2 regions of the Bradyrhizobium sp. BRP23 genome follow, and region 1 is predicted to be linked to the other one. Evidence: riboswitches for the same ligand, from Rfam matches in the RefSeq annotation. Region 1 holds a riboswitch; the other holds the start of a gene.
What was found. A riboswitch is a leader RNA that binds a small molecule or an ion and turns the genes downstream of it on or off. The one in region 1 is predicted to bind S-adenosylmethionine.
Positions count from the first base shown of each region.

Region 2: it holds a riboswitch for S-adenosylmethionine, as region 1 does, so the genes downstream of both, I6F24_RS25850 (O-succinylhomoserine sulfhydrylase) here and I6F24_RS26705 (homoserine O-acetyltransferase) in region 1, are expected to answer to the same signal.

Region 1 covers NZ_JADYVW010000010.1:279,629-287,890, reverse strand. Annotated here, with positions in the region: gene I6F24_RS26715 (alpha/beta hydrolase) at 1-338, shown strand, start outside; gene metW (methionine biosynthesis protein MetW) at 455-1,117, opposite strand; gene I6F24_RS26705 (homoserine O-acetyltransferase) at 1,120-2,322, opposite strand; SAM riboswitch at 2,417-2,496, opposite strand; gene I6F24_RS26700 (chorismate mutase) at 2,653-3,501, shown strand; gene hisC (histidinol-phosphate transaminase) at 3,536-4,633, shown strand; gene I6F24_RS26690 (prephenate/arogenate dehydrogenase family protein) at 4,630-5,565, shown strand; gene I6F24_RS26685 (DUF2125 domain-containing protein) at 5,685-6,869, opposite strand; gene I6F24_RS26680 (gamma-glutamylcyclotransferase) at 6,980-7,591, shown strand; gene I6F24_RS26675 (lysophospholipid acyltransferase family protein) at 7,689-8,262, opposite strand, start outside.
Region 2 covers NZ_JADYVW010000010.1:114,455-122,716, forward strand. Annotated here, with positions in the region: gene I6F24_RS25835 (OpgC domain-containing protein) at 56-1,312, shown strand; gene I6F24_RS25840 (lipolytic enzyme) at 1,312-2,091, shown strand; gene I6F24_RS25845 (SGNH/GDSL hydrolase family protein) at 2,104-3,093, shown strand; gene I6F24_RS25850 (O-succinylhomoserine sulfhydrylase) at 3,211-4,398, opposite strand; SAM riboswitch at 4,475-4,554, opposite strand; gene I6F24_RS25855 (2'-deoxycytidine 5'-triphosphate deaminase) at 4,665-5,771, shown strand; gene I6F24_RS25860 (PAS domain S-box protein) at 5,877-6,290, shown strand; gene I6F24_RS25865 (hypothetical protein) at 6,396-7,448, shown strand; gene I6F24_RS25870 (MATE family efflux transporter) at 7,815-8,262, shown strand, end outside.

The DNA.
Region 1 (8,262 bases):
ACGCCGCACTGGCGCGGCACGATGCCAAGGGATCGGCGCGCACCATGCGCGGATTCCAAGGCGGCCGTCCCTCGATCTACACGATGACGGACGCGATCAGAGGCGCGGCAACACCCGCGCTGATCATCTGCGGCGACGAGGACGAGCCGTGCGTGGGCGCCAGCCTGTTCCTGAAGAAGCACCTGCCCGCGGCGGGGCTCGCGATGTTTCCGAAGTCCGGCCACGTGCTGAACCTGGAGGAGCCCGCGCTGTTCAACGAGAGTGTCGAGCGGTTCGTGACGCTGGTGGAAGCAGGACGTTGGCCGGTGCGGGACCCGCGGTCGCTGGTTTCCCACTAGCTGTCATTCCGGGTTGCGCCGAAGGCGCAGGCCCGGAATCCATCGGGCTGCAGGCGCTGTTGGACGATGGATTCCGGGCTCGATGCTTCGCACGCCCCGGAATGACGCCTACGGAGTCATTTCCCCCCGCCGCGGCTCAGCAAGAACACCGCCTGCTCGCCGAACATGTTCCACACCCACCAGGGCAAGTTCAACGGCACCGGGCGGCCGTAGAGATCGAGCGCGACCGAGCGCTCCATCTTGACGTTGATCTCGTCGCAGAGCTGCACGAAATCCTTGATGGTGCAGAAATGGATGTTGGCGGTGTCGTACCAGGTCGCCGGCAGATTCTCGGTGCGCGGCATGTGGCCGCCGATCAGGAGCTGGAGTCGCATCTTCCAGAACCCGAAATTCGGGAACGAGACGATGGCGCGGCGGCCGATGCGCAGCAGGTTCTCCAGCACGACCTTCGGCTGCCGCGTCGCCTGCAGCGTCTGCGACAGGATCACGTAGTCGAAGGCATCGTCGGGATAGTTGACGAGATCGGTGTCGGCATCGCCCTGCACCACCGCGAGCCCCTTGGCGACGCAGCGGTTGACGCCCTCGCGCGACAATTCGATGCCGCGGCCGTCGATGCCGCGGGTCTCCAGCAGCTGAAGCAGATCGCCGTCGCCGCAGCCGACGTCGAGCACCTTCGAGCCCGGCTTGACCATCTCGGCGACCAGCCGATGATCGGCGCGATAATCACCGGACGGCATGGCCGCAACGCCGTCCAGCGGCAACACTTCCTGCACGGACATCGCTAACGGTCCTCGAGGTTGAGCCCGCGGGCCTTGCCTGCCGATTGCAGGAAGGCGCGGGAGATGTCGAAAAATTCGGGCACGTCGAGCAGGAAGGCGTCATGGCCGCGATCAGTCTCGATCTCGGCGAAGGACACCCGCGCGCTCGAGGCGTTCAGCGCGTGCACCAGTGCGCGCGATTCCGAGGTCGGAAACAGCCAGTCACTGGTGAAGGAGACCACACAGAAGCGGGTCTCGATGCCGGCGAAGGCCTTGGCCAGCACGCCGCCGTGGTCGGCGGCGATGTCGAAATAGTCCATCGCCCGCGTCAGGTAGAGATAGGAATTGGCGTCGAAGCGCTCGACGAAGGACGAGCCTTGATAACGCAGATAGGATTCGACCTGGAAATCGGCGTCGAACGAGAAGGTCGGCAGCTCGCGGTCCTGCATGCGCCGGCCGAACTTGCGGTGCAGCGCCGCGTCCGAGAGATAGGTGATGTGCGCCGCCATCCGCGCCACCGCGAGCCCGCGATGCGGATGGATCCCGCGATCGGCATAGCCGCCGCCATGCCAGTCGGGGTCGGCCATCACGGCCTGGCGGCCGAGCTCGTGGAAGGCGATGTTCTGCGCCGAGTGCCGCGTCGCGCAGGCGATCGCCAGCGCGGAGTACACGCGCTCCGGATAGGCGGCGGTCCATTGCAGCACCTGCATGCCGCCCATCGAGCCGCCGACGACGGCAAACAGCGTGTCGATGCCGAGCCGGTCGATCAGCATCGCCTGCGCGCGCACCATGTCCGGAATGGTGATGACGGGGAAGTCCAGGCCCCAGACCTTGCCGGTGGCGGGATTGATCGACGCCGGCCCGGTCGAGCCCATACAGCCGCCGATCACGTTGGAGCAGATGATGAAGTAGTGCTTGGGATCGATGGGTCGGCCGGGACCGACCAGCGTCTCCCACCAGCCCGGCTTGCCGGTGACGGGATGTACGTTGGCGACATGCTGGTCGCCGGTCAGCGCATGGCAGATCAGCACCGCATTGGAGCGATCGGCATTGAGCTCGCCATAGGTCTGGTAGGCGATCTGGAACGGGGTGAGATCGACGCCGCAATCGAGCCGCAGCGGCTGCTCGGTGCCGAAATGCGCAACCAGCGAGCTTGGATGATCGACCTCGTGCGACCGCTCGTCGGCGCTGATCGCAGGACTCGGTATCGACTTGACGCTACCCATCTCGGACATCGACCTCGTTTGCGACTGGCTGCTCGACCGCGCCGCTGACATCAGGCCATGAAAAACCCGGCCTGAACGATAGGTTCGGCCGGGATCGGAAGCGTCCCCGGCCTGTTTAGCGAGTTTTTTAACGTGGCTGCAAGCCGGCCGGCTCAAATGACCACGGAACGGGCAAAAGCTACCGTCTTGGGCGGTTTTCGTCAAGTCGCGGCCCGGATCGGCCCAATTCGCCTCTGCCGCAACGCCTGCAAAGCACGTCATTTCTCTTTGCTTTCGCCGCCACGACTGCCTAATCAGGACATCCCCCACCGGAACGATCGACGACCAGACATGTCCCAACGTCCGCCCGCGCCACCATCGCTGCAGGAACTGCGCAAGGAGATCGACGCGATCGACGAGGGCATGCATCGCCTCCTCATGCAGCGCGGCGAGATCATCGATCGCCTGATCCAGGTGAAGCAGACCCAGGAGGTCGGCTCGGCGTTCCGGCCCGCGCGCGAGGCTGCCATGATGCGCGAGATCGTGCAGCGTCATCGCGGCATCCTGCCGCTCGACACGGTCGAGAGCATCTGGCGCGTCATCATCTCGACCTTCACTTACGTACAGGCGCCGTTCTCGGTGCATGCCGACATCTCGGCCAGCGAGGCGGCGATGCGCGATTCCGTGCGCTTCAATTTCGGCTTCACCGTGCCTTACGTCGCGCATTTCAGCGCACAGGCCGCGGTCGAGGCGGTAGCGAAATCCAAGGGTGATCTGGCAATGGTCTCGGCGACCTCGAGCCGCACGCCATGGTGGCTGGAGCTGGAGGCCGACGGCGCACCGAAGATCATCGCGCGGATGCCCTTCATCGAGCGCGCCGATCATCCGGCCGCCTTGCCGGTGTTCGCGATCTCGCGCGTTGCGGACAGCGCCCTGGTGACGGAGGTCGAGACGTTCAGCGTGCGCGTCTCCGGATGGAACGCCGAGGTCGCCCGCGCGCTGTCGCCGCTCGCCGAGATCGTGGCCGTGCCCGATACCGCCTTCGACGGCGCGGCGCTGCTGGTCTCGGTCACCGGCGCGACCAGCATCGACAAGATCAGGGCTGCCCTGATCGAGGCGGGGGCCTCGGTGCGCTCTGTGGCCCTCGTCGGCAGCCACGCAACGCGCTATACGGTGCCCCCGACCGGGCCGAAATCGTAAAATCGCGAGCAGCCCAGCCTATCCGGAGTCCAAGATGTCCCGCCCCGTGCCGAATCCCGGCATTCTCGATATTGCGCCCTACACGCCCGGCAAGAGCCCGGTGCCGGAGCCGGGCCGCAAGGTGTTCAAACTCTCCGCCAACGAGACGCCGTTCGGGCCCTCGCCCAAGGCGATCGAAGCCTTCAAGCGCGTGGCAGATCATCTGGAGGACTACCCGGAAGGCACCTCGCGCGTGCTGCGCGAGGCGATCGGCCGCTCGTTCGGGCTCGATCCCAACCGCATCATCTGCGGCGCCGGCTCGGACGAGATCCTCAATCTGCTCGCGCACACCTATCTCAGCCAGGGCGACGAGGCGATCTCGACCACGCACGGCTTCCTTGTCTACCCGATCGCGACGATGGCGGTCGGCGCCAGGAACGTCATCGCCCAGGAGACCAACCTCACCGCCGACGTCGACGCCATCCTGAAGGCCGTGACGCCGAAGACGAAGCTGGTCTGGCTCGCCAACCCCAACAACCCGACCGGCACCTATCTTCCGTTCGACGAGGTCAAGCGGCTGCGCGCCGGCCTGCCCTCGCACGTGCTGCTGGTGCTGGACGCCGCTTATTGCGACTACGTCTCGCGCAACGACTATGAGATGGGAATCGAGCTCGTCGCCACCACCGAGAACACGGTGGTGACGCACACCTTCTCCAAGATCCACGGTCTTGCCGCGCTGCGCATCGGCTGGATGTTCGGGCCCGAGCACGTCATCGACGCGGTCAATCGCATCCGCGGTCCCTTCAACGTGTCGACGCCGGCGATGTATGCCGCGGTCGCCGCGATCGAGGATACCGCGCATCAGGCGATGTCGAAGCAGTTCACCGAGACCTGGCGCAACTGGCTCACCGAGGAGATCGGCAAGCTCGGGCTGAAGGTGACGCCGAGCGTCGCCAATTTCGTGCTGATCCACTTCCCGACCGATAAGGGCAGGACCGCCGATGACGCCGATGCCTTCCTGACCAGGCGGGGGCTCGTGCTGCGCGGCTTGAAGAATTACGGCCTGCCGCATGCGCTGCGCATGACCATCGGCACCGAGGAGGCCAACCGCCTCGTCGTCGAAGGCTTGCGCGACTTCATGGGCGGCAAATGAGTGCGCAGGGGTACTTCCAGCGCGTCGCGCTGATCGGCTTCGGCCTGATCGGCGGCTCGATCGCGCGCGCTGCGAAGCTCCAGGGGCTGGCCGGTGAAATCGTCACCACCGCGCGCTCGGAGAAGACGCGCGCACGCGTCGCCGAGCTCGGCATCGTCGATCAGGTGGTGGCGACCAATGCGGAGGCCGTGAGGGATGCCGATCTCGTCATTCTCTGCATTCCCGTCGGCGCCTGCGGACCCGTAGCGCAGGAGATCGCGCCGCATCTCAAGCCGGGTGCGATCGTCTCCGACGTCGGCTCGGTCAAGGGCGCTGTGGTCCGCGACATGGCCCCGCATCTGCCGGGCGGCATTCATTTCGTGCCGGCGCATCCGGTGGCAGGCACCGAGCATTCCGGCCCGGATTCGGGCTTCGCCGAGCTCTTCATCAACCGCTGGTGCATCCTGACCCCGCCTGATGGCAGCGACGCAGCGGAGACGGAGCACCTGCGCGCGTTCTGGGCGGCGATGGGCGCCAAGGTCGAGGTGATGACGCCGGATCATCACGACCTCGTGCTCGCCATCACCAGCCACCTGCCGCATCTGATCGCCTACACCATCGTCGGCACCGCCGACGAATTGGCGCAGGTGACGGAATCCGAGGTGATCAAATTCTCCGCCGGCGGTTTTCGCGATTTCACCCGCATCGCGGCGTCCGATCCGACGATGTGGCGCGACGTCTTCCTCGCCAACAAGGAGGCCGTGCTGGAGATGCTCGGCACCTTCACCGAGGATCTCGCCAAACTCACCCGCGCGATCCGCCGCGGCGACGGGGAGGCGCTGTTCGACCACTTCACCCGCACCCGCGCCATCCGCCGCGGCATCGTCGAGATCGGCCAGGATTCCGCAGCGCCCGATTTCGGACGGCCGCATGCGGCGCTGAAGAAGCCGTGAGCCTGTAGCCCGGACAAAGCTGCGTAGCCCGGATGGAGCACAAGCGTAATCCGGGACAGTGCCAGCTGTGATCAAGAACCCCGGATTGCGCTGCGCTCCATCCGGGCTACGGGAGCCACCTAATACAGCGGCGGGATCTGGCCGACCTTGACCGGGCCGAGCAGCACGGCACCGTCGACGAATTTCAGCGGGAAGCTCCGCGCTTTCTTACCTTCCAGCGTGCTCTCGGTACCGATCGAATTGATGCCGGCGGCAACGCCGGCATTGGCGTTCTGCTTGATGACCTTGCCGAGGCCCGGCACGGCGCGGTCGAGCGCGCCGAACAGATTGTTGAGGTCCTGCGACTTCACGCCCGGCGCAACGCGGTCCAGCGTGGCCTGCGGCACGCCCTCCTCCAGCATCTTCTCGATGCCGAGCGCCGGGATCACGCGCTCGAGGCCGGTCACCGTCATCTGCAATTCGCCGTCGAGCCGGCCGTTGGGCGACAGGCCGAGCGTGCCGGCCGCGACCGCGATCATCTCGCCCTGCTGAATGCGCGACTGCACGATCTCGATGTGACCGCCGGCGGCCTGGATCTCGCGGAAGCGCTGCGGCCACGGTTTGGGCGTGAGGTCGGAGAGGCCGGTGATCTTGGCGCGGGTGTCCGCCTCGAACGGCTCGGCGAGCAGCGGATGCACGCCCTGGATGCTGCCCTGCGCGACATGGAGCACGGTCTCGATCACCGGATGATCGGCCGGCGAGCCATCGGCAAGGCGCCCGTGCAGCTCAACCTGCTTGGCGCGCGCAAGCGGCACCTGCACGCTGCCATCGAGACGGTTGAGGCTGGGGTCGTCGAACACGATGGAAGCGCGATCCGGCACAGCCGGCAGACCCGCCACACTGGCGCGGCCCTTGCTCCAATTCACGGTGAAGGTGTTTTGCGTAATGCCGTCGATCAGCGTGGCGGGCGCTGCGAATTCGGCGATGATGCGCTTGGGGTCGTAGACCTGGGCCACGACCAGGATGTTGTCGAGCTTGGCCGTGAACGGCGTCTTGCTCGCGTTCTGCGAGACCAGGGCGACGCTGGCGCCGGAGCACTGGACCTCGAAGCGGAACGGGAAGCCGGCGATCGAGCGCTTGGCACAATCATAGATGCGGCCGGCCTTGGCCTCCTGCGCCCGCCAGGCGTCGGCGACGATTTCGGCCTGCCACGCCGCATAGAACCAGAAGCAGGTCCAGCCGACGGCGAGGACCAGGACGAGAACGGGGGCAATGAAAAGGCCCCAGCGGGAGCGGCGGCCAGTGGCAACGGTCATATTGGACATGCGGCGACCCTTTGACGCCAGATTCAGGCAAATGTAAGCGGGGCGGGCCTGCGACGAAAGGCGCAGAAATCGCTTCGCTTGGGCGCAGGGTTCTGGTAGCCGTCCCCGAAATGTCCGAAATCACCCTCCCCTCCGTCACCACAGCCAAGGGCGACCTCTGGGTGTTCGGCTACGGCTCGCTGATGTGGCGGCCGGGCTTCGATTTCGAGGAGCGCGTCCCGGCGCGGCTGGTCGGCGAGCATCGCGCGCTCTGCGTCTATTCTTTCGTGCATCGCGGCACGCCGGAGAAGCCGGGCCTGGTGCTCGGACTCGACCGCGGCGGCGCCTGCCGCGGCATCGCCTTCCGCGTCGCCGAGAAGAACCGTGCCGAAGTGGTCGCCTATTTGCGCGCACGCGAGCAGGTCACCTCGGTCTATCGCGAGGTGATGCGCTCGGTGTGGCTGGAGAACGATGCACGCCAGCGCGTCGCCGCGCTCGCCTACGTCGTCGACCGCGGTCATGTGCAATATGCCGGCCGCCTCTCGCTCGCCGAGCAGCACCGCCATGTCGTCCAGGGCCACGGCCAGTCCGGCGCCAACCGCGACTACGTCACCGCGACGGTGAAGGCGATCGAGGCCGAAGGCTTTCGCGACACGCAGCTGCATCAGCTTGCATTGATGCTGCACGGTGATGCGCATTCCCTGCACGCGGCGGCTCGGGACCAGGATCGGGAAAGCCGCTAAAGCATGACCCGGAAAAGTGCGAAGCGGTTTTCCGGAAAGATCATGCGTAAACAACAACCTAGAGCGCGATGAAGATTCATCCCAATCTCATCGCGCTTTAGCCGGTCGGCGCGTAGCTCGGCGCCGAGCCGATCAACTGCTCCTGCTCCTTCCGTCCTGCTTCGACGAGCCGGGCGGTCGCGTCCTCGATCGCCGCTTGCACGCGTGCGAGAAACTCGTCCTTCGGCAGGCCCGGCGGCAACGGTTCGAGAAACTCGACCACCAGCGTGCCCGGGTAGCGCATGAAGGTGCGGCGCGGCCAGAACAGGCCGGAATTGAGCGCGATCGGCAGGCACGGCACGCCGCAGGAGGAATAGATCTGCGCAAAACCGGTCTTGTAATCGGGCGGCGCGCCCGGCGCACGGCGCGTGCCTTCCGGAAAGATCACGAGCTGCTTTCCACTGCGCACCGCCTCGCGCGCGCGCCGCGTCATATCGAGCAGCGCCTTCACGCCGGCATTGCGGTCGATCGCGATCATCCCGGTCTTGACCAGGAACTGGCCGAACACCGGGATCTGCATCAGCTGGCGCTTGAGGATGAAGATCGGGCGATTGAAAAAGCCCGGCAGCACGAAAGTCTCCCAGAACGACTGATGCTTGGCCACGATCAGCAGCGGTCCTGTCGGGATCTTC
Region 2 (8,262 bases), 170 kb from region 1:
CCGGACCATTACACTGCTTCAACGTCGCGATTTGCGGAAGGGTTTCCAGGCCCCGATGACCATTGCCGACCAAGTGACGGGATCGACCATCGCAGGAACCGCGGGCGCCAAGCCCGCAGGGACCAAGGCGCGCGCCGCAGCGCCGGCCATCACGCTGCCCGCCATCGGCGAGCGCGAGCTCCGGCTCGATCTGTTCCGCGGCCTCGCGCTGTGGCTGATCTTCATCGACCATCTGCCGCCCAGTCTGCTGACCTGGTTCACGATCCGCAATTACGGCCTCAGCGACGCCACCGAGATCTTCATCTTCATCTCCGGCTACACCGCGGCCTTCGTCTATGGCCGGGCCATGCTGGAGAGCGGCGTTCTCATCGCCACCGCGCGCATCCTGCGCCGGGTCTGGCAGATCTACGTCGCCCACGTCTTCCTGTTCACGATCTTTCTCGCCGAGATCTCCTATGTGGCGACCAGGTTCGAGAACCCGCTCTACACCGAAGAGATGGGCATCATGGACTTCCTCAAGCAGCCCGACGTCACCATCGTGCAAGCGCTGCTGCTGCGCTTCCGTCCCGTCAACATGGACGTGCTGCCGCTCTACATCGTGCTGATGCTGGCGCTGCCTCTGATCCTGTGGTCGATGAAATGGCGGCCGGACGTCACGCTCGGGCTGTCGGTCCTGCTCTACGCGGTGACCTGGGAGTACGACCTTTACCTGTCGGCCTATCCGAACGGCTTCTGGGCCTTCAATCCGTTCGCCTGGCAATTGCTGTTCGTGTTTGGTGCCTGGTGCGCGCTCGGAGGTGCGCGTCGCATGTCGGGCATCCTGGCCTCGCCCGTGACGATGTGGATCTCGATCGCCTATCTCATCGCGGCGTTCTACGTGACCTTGACCTGGTACGTGCCCCAGCTCTCCCAGTTCATGCCGAAGCAGATCGAACAATGGATGTATCCGATCGACAAGACCGACCTCGACGTGCTGCGCTTCGCGCACTTCCTGGCGCTGGCGGCGCTGACCGTACGCTTCCTGCCCCGCGACTGGCCGGGCTTGAAATCGCGCTGGCTGCGACCATTGATTCTATGTGGTCAGCATTCGCTCGAGATCTTCTGCCTCGGCGTCTTCCTGGCCTTTGCCGGCCATTTCGTCCTCGCCGAAATCTCCGGCGGGCCGGTCATGCATGCGTTGATTAGCCTCTCCGGAATCCTGATCATGTGGGGGGTGGCCTGGGTCATTTCGTGGTACAAGCGTGTGGCTGACAAGAGCGGTGCGAAAACCAAAAACGCCGTCGGCAACGCCGATCTGGCGGGAGGGGGCTGATGAAGGCGAAGGTTCTCCTGAGCCTGGTCCTGCTATGCGGTAACCTCGCCGCGCCCACGGCGCGCGCGGGCGATGCCGCGTCTGCCGCATCCCCTATGCCTGCGGCCTGCGAACTGCCGTCCTATCTGCTGACCAGCGAAAGCCAGCTGCCCAAGGTCGCCGAGGCGATCAAGGCCGGCAAACCGCTCGACATCCTGGTGATCGGCAGCCGCTCGACCACGATTCCGTCGTCGGAGAGCAGCTCCTATCCGGCGCGCATGGAGGCGATCCTCAAGGAGAAACTGCCGCCCTCCGAGCCGGTGCACGTCTCCGTAGAAATACAGAGCAAGAAAACGGCAGAGGAGACCGCGTCCACCTTCGTTAAGCTGATGGAAGCAAAAACGCCTACTTTGGTCATCTGGCAGACCGGGACCGTGGATGCTATCCGATCCATCGATCCCGACGAATTTCGTAGCGCGGTGACCGACGGGGTTGTTGCGTTGCAAAAGGCAGGGGCGGACGTCGTCTTGATGAATTTGCAATATAGCCCGCGCACCGAGACCATGATCTCGGCGCAGCCTTTTCTCGATAATATGCGCGTCGTGGCACAGGAGCACGACATCCCGCTGTTCGATCGTTTCGCGATCATGCGGCAGTGGAATGAACAGGGTCAGTTCGACCTGTTCAACCCGTCCCGCGGGCCTGAGCTGGCGAAGCAGGTCCATGATTGCCTTGGCCGGGCGTTGGCACAGTTCGTGATTGACGCTGCTCATCTGGAGCCGGCCCAGCAGCAAAATTGAGGTCTAGCGTTAATGAGTTCTCTCCGCCCTTTTTGCCTGACGTCATGGCTGGCCGTGCCTGCAACAGCAGTGCTGTTGTTGCTGACGCCCGCCTCGCATGCGCAGACGCCGGCTGCACAGCCGGCGACCCCCGCACCCGCCCAGTCGCCTGATCCCGCGCCCGCTACGCCGTCCCAGACCACCGTCGCCGCGAGGTCGCCCGAGCAGCGCGGCGTCACCTCGCGCGCCATCGACAAGGTGAAGGAGGTCGCAAAGTCCGCCGCCGACATCTTCAGCCGCGTGCCCTGCCTGCCGCCGAAGGGCGGCTCCAAGGCGATGGGCTCGCTGCCGCATGTTGCGAGCAAGCTGGTCGCCGGCCAGCCCGTCGTCATCGTCGCTTTCGGCTCCTCGTCGACCCAGGGGTTCGGCGCGAGCTCGCCGGAGTTCAATTACCCCAATCGTCTCGCCGCGCAGCTGCGCCGGCACTATCCGACCGCCGACATCAGCGTCATCAATGCCGGCGTCGGCGGCGAGGACGCCCCCGAGATGATGAAGCGTCTGCAGACGCAGGTGATCGACAGGCATCCGGATCTCGTGATCTGGCAGGTCGGCACCAACGCCGTGCTGCGCAATCTCGATCCTGCCGATACGGCCAAGCTGGTCGAGGACGGCATCAGCCGCATTCAGGCCGCCGGCGGCACCGACATCGTGCTGGTCGATCCGCAATATTCGCCGGCCGTCAACCAGCGCAAGGAGAGCGCCGGCAAGATGATCAAGCTGCTCGGCAACGTCGCCGAGCTCCGCAAGGTCGGCATTTTCCCCCGCTTCGAGGTGATGCGCGACTGGCACGAGAACCAGTCGATCCCGGTCGAGAGCTTCGTCATCGCCGACGGCCTGCACATGAACGATTGGGGCTATGCCTGCTTCGCCCAGCTGCTCGGCGACGACATCATCCGCTCCGTCGGCCAGATCAAGCTCGGTGTGAGCGTGCCCGCCGATGTGAGAACGTACCGGCCGATGTAGAGGTCATCGACGTAGGGTGGGTTAGGCGAAGCCGTAACCCACCGCTGTCTATCTCCGCGAATGCAGAAGAGGTGGATTACGCCTTCGGCTAATCCACCCTACGAGACCTCGCTTCCCTCACGCCTTTTCCAGCGCCGCGGTGAGATCCTCGATCAGGTCATCCGCGTGCTCCAGCCCCGCCGAGAAGCGGATGAAGCCCTCGCTGATGCCGAGCGCGGCGCGGTCCTCCGGCTTGAGGCGCTGATGCGTCGTCGTCGCCGGATGCGTGACGAGGCTCTTGGCGTCGCCGAGATTGTTGGAGATCTTGGCAAGCTTCAATTCGTTGAGCACACGGAAGGCCGCCGCCTTGCCGCCCTTCACCTCGAAGCCGACCAGCGTCGAGCCGCCGCGCATCTGCTTCTTCACCAGCGCCGCCTGCGGATGATCGGCCCGGCCGGGATAGACCAGTCGCGAGATCTTGGGATGGCTCGCCAGCACCTCGGCGATGCGCGCGGCATTGTCGGTCTGCGCGCGCACGCGCACGCCCAGCGTCTCCAGGCCCTTGAGCAGGACCCAGGCATTGAACGGCGAAATCGACGGGCCGGTCTGGCGCATGAAATTGTGGATGTGCTCGGCGATGAAGGCTTCGGAGGACAGGATGATGCCGCCGAGACAGCGGCCCTGGCCGTCGATGTGCTTGGTCGCGGAGTAGACGACGACGTCGGCGCCGAGCGCGAGCGGGCTCTGCCAGATCGGGGTTGCAAACACGTTGTCGACGACGAGCCGCGCGCCGCCCTTGTGCGCGATCTCGGCGATCGAAGGGATGTCGAGCACGTCCAGCGTCGGGTTGGTCGGGCTCTCCAGGAAGAACGTCTTGGTGTTGGGCCTCAGCGCCCGCTGCCACTGGTCGAGATCGAGCCCATCGACCAGCGTGGCCTCGATGCCGTAGCGCGGCAACAGGTCCTGGATGACGTAGAGGCAGGAGCCGAACAGCGCACGGGAGGCGACCACGTGATCGCCGGCCTTGAGCGGCGCCAGGATCGCGGTCGTCACCGCCGCCATGCCGGTTGCCGCCGAGCGCGCGGCCTCGGCGCCTTCGAGCTCGATCATGCGGCGCTCGAACATTGCAATCGTCGGGTTGGAATAGCGCGAATAGATGAAGCCGGGATCTTCGCCCTTGAAGCGCGCCTCGCACTCCTCCGCGCTGGCGTAGACATAGCCTTGCGTCAGGAACAGCGCCTCCGAGGTCTCGCCATATTGCGAGCGCAGGGTGCCGGAATGGACCAGGCGGGTTTCGGGGCGATAGGCAGCAGACGACTTCGACATAGGACCCTCTCCGACATGACCGTCGAGGCGAAAACGGTCACAAAAAAACCGGCCTGGATATCTCCACGGGCCGGGATCACAGAGGTCCCCGGCCTGTTTAGCGACTTATTTAACGTGGCTGCAAGCCGGCCGGCTCAAATCACCACGGGATAAGTGATGCTCATATTCCGCAATGCCCTTTCCGTCAAGGCGTCCATCGGATAGCCGTAAAAGACTTGTATTTCCGGCATGTCCGGATGCATTCGGCCCCTGATGAGGACCCCCGGTTGACGTTCACGGTCGCCGCCGACGCCAATGGTATCCTGCCCGACCGCATGATCGCGGCGATGGCGGAAGAAGGTCTCATCCTGCCCACCTACGACTTCGTCGAGAGCCAGATCCAGCCGGCGAGCCTCGATCTGCGCCTCGGCGACATCGCCTATCGGGTCCGCGCCAGCTTCCTCCCCGGGCCCGGTGCCACCGTGGCAGAGCGCATCGACGAGCTGAAGCTGCACGAGTTCAGCCTCGCCGACGGCGCGGTGCTCGAGACCAACTGCGTCTACATCGTGCCGCTGCTCGAGAGCCTCGCGCTGCCGCCGGAGATCGTCGCTGCCGCCAATCCGAAGAGCTCGACCGGCCGGCTCGACGTCTTCACCCGCGTCATCGCCGACGGCACCCGCCGCTTCGACATGATCGGCGCCGGCTATCACGGCCCGCTCTACGCCGAGATCAGCCCGAAGACGTTTCCTGTGCTGGTGCGCGAGGGCTCGCGTCTCAGCCAGGTGCGCTTCCGCACCGGCGATGCCATCCTCAATGCCGACGAGCTCGATGCGCTGCACGCCAGCGAGCGTCTCGTCGACATCGACCATGCCGATCTCTCGGGCGGCGTTGCCGTCTCGGTCGATCTCTCCGGCGAGAAGGCGAGCGGCTTCGTCGGGTATCGCGCCAAGCGCCACACCGGCGTCGTCGATGTCGACCGCCGCGCGGGCTACGCGGTGGAGGATTTCTGGGAGCCGATCTCGGCGCGTCCCGACGGCAGCCTGATCCTCGACCCCGGCGAGTTCTACATCCTCGCCTCCAAGGAAGCGGTGCAGGTGCCTCCCGACTACGCCGCGGAGATGGTGCCGTTCGATCCATTGGTCGGCGAATTCCGCGTGCACTATGCCGGCTTTTTCGATCCCGGTTTCGGCTATGCCGGCGCTGGCGGGCTGGGATCGCGCGCCGTGCTGGAGGTGCGCTCGCGCGAGGTGCCGTTCATCCTCGAGCACGGTCAGATCGTCGGCCGCCTCGTCTACGAGAAGATGCTGGCCCGCCCCGACGCGGTGTACGGCCAGCGCATCGGTTCCAACTACCAGGCGCAAGGCCTCAAGCTCTCGAAGCATTTTCGGGTGTAGCCCGATCCTGTAGCCCGGATGGAGCGCAAGCGTAATCCGGGAAGGTCTCACTTGTGGCGCGATCCCGGATTACGCTTTGCTCCATCCGGGCTACAAGGTGGTGACATGATTGAGCCATCCCAACTCGACGCACAGATCATCAACGACGTCGCGGACGCGCTGATCTATTCCGATCGCTCCGGCACGATCACACGCTGGAATCGCGCATCGACCGCGCTGTTCGGCTTCACGGCCGACGAAGCGCTCGGCCAGAACCTCGATCTGATCATTCCCGAACATCTTCGCGCCGCGCACTGGAAAGGCTTCGACGCCGCGCTCGCGAGCGGCACCATGAAGCTTGCGGGCAAGCCGACGCTGACCCGCGCGCTGCACAAGAGCGGGCGCAAGCTCTACATCGAGATGACCTTCGCATTGGTGCGAGACAACGATGGCGCGGTGCAGGGATCGGTGGCGATGGCTCGCGACGTCACGGAGCGCGTTGAGCGCGAACGGGCGGCCAAGGCGGCGCAAAATTCGTGATGCGGAATTGACGGAAAGCCGCGCAGGGAGGCCTGCACGCGCGTCATGTTGCCTGTCACCGGCGGCGGTGACACACTCGATCAAAACCATGATCAGGGAGCGAACATGACTATCGCACCAGACCTCGCGCAGCACGCGCAATGGAAGCGCTGGCGCGCCGTCGCCGATCTCTATCACGCTTACTTCACCGGGCTGATCCTCACCGTCGTCACGCGCCGCGGCACGGCGGATGCCGCAGAATTCGTCTTCCGCGTGTTTCGTCGCCAGCAGCAGGAGCGTTTCCTGCCGGGGCTCAGCAAGCTCGGGATCGACCATCTGCCGCCGGCGGTCGCGGCTGCGCAATACCACTATCTCTCCAACTGGATCGGCGGCGTGCATGTCGAATACATGTACGAGAGCGACACCAAGGCTTGGATCCGCTATCCGCCGCCGCGCTGGATCTGGAAGGGCACCGCGATCTGTGGTGTGCCGGGCGAAGTCTCCCGCGCCATGCTGCGCGGCTGGCACGCCAACAACGGAGTTGCGCTCGGCAATCTCAGGCTCGGCTTCGTCTGCACCAAGCAGAGCGTCGACGGCCAGGACGGGCTCGAAGGCTATTACCATCTTTACGACCATCCGCTCGAGCTCGACGAGCGCCTGGTGTTCGCGCGGCACCTGGAGGCGCCTTTGTTCGATGCGACGACGGCGCCCGCATTGCCGGTCGCGAGCTGGCCAAGACCGCGGCTGGAAAAGGCCTATCGCAATTACGCGATGGAATATGTCCGCACTGCCGCGCCCGTGATGGTGCAGCTGTTCGGTCCGGAGGATGCCGGCTATCTGCTGCACCTCACCGGCAAGCTGATCGGCATGCAATATTTCGACGAGGTCGCCGCGGCGCTGGCGACGACCCGCGGCGGCGCGCGAGAATTCGCATCGTTCCTGAACGCGCTGCTCGCCGCGCAGGATGATGCGGCCGAGATTACGCAATCGGAAGGCACGTTCGAGATCCGGCAGCAGAGCTGGAAGCTGATGGACGACATCGCCGATTATCATCGCGCCTGCGCGAAGGTGCTGGAGGGATTGTTTGAGGGTCTCGCCGCAGGCTGCGGACGGCATATCGGCGTGCAGATGCGCACCGCGGTAGGCGGGCGCCCGCCGCTGGTGTGGACCATCGGTTAGGCGACGGCCGCAACGGACTTCACCTCGCCCCGCTTGCAGGGAGAGGTCGGATTGCATCGAAGATGCAATCCGGGGTGAGGGGGAGTCTCCGCGAGTCCAGCTCTCGCCGTCTTCGCGGATAGAGCCCCTCACCCCGACGCTCTCGGCGCGAGCAAGGCTCGTCGCGGCCCCGTAAGAACGGGGAGAGGGAGAAGAACGAATTCCACCGCTTGAAATGCGCTGCCGCAGGGCACGCCTGCATCGGGCGCAGGCAGAATCGGAGCACGCCGTGCTAACACGCCTCAGCCGCGCCATTCGCGCGAACGACGCCATTGGCACACCAAGTGATTGCTGCGCTGCAAACGGCGCCTGCGCCCGGGAGAGGACATGTCCGACATCGCCGAAATCCCGGTCGATGAGCAAGAGCGCCCGCTGCCGCCGCCTCCGGCGCCGATCAGAAGCGCTCTGACGGATGGGCCGATCCTGCGGACGCTGCTCTCGCTCGCTTGGCCGAACGCGATCGGTCTGTCGGCCGGCATTTGCGTGGTGATCGCCGAGACCTCCTATGTCGGCCGGCTCGGCGTCGAGGCGCTGGCGGCGATGGCGCTGGTGTTTCCGACGATCATTCTGACCATGACGATGTCCGGCGGCGCCATGGGCGGCGCGGTGGCCTCGGCCATCGCGCGTGCGCTCGGCGCCGGCAATCGCGAGCGCGCCGGCACATTGGCCGTGCACGCGATGCTTATCGGCATCAGCTTCGGATTCGTCTTCATGCTGGGCGTGTTGATCTTCGGGCCGAGGCTGCTCGAGATGCTCGGCGGCCGCGGCGATGTGT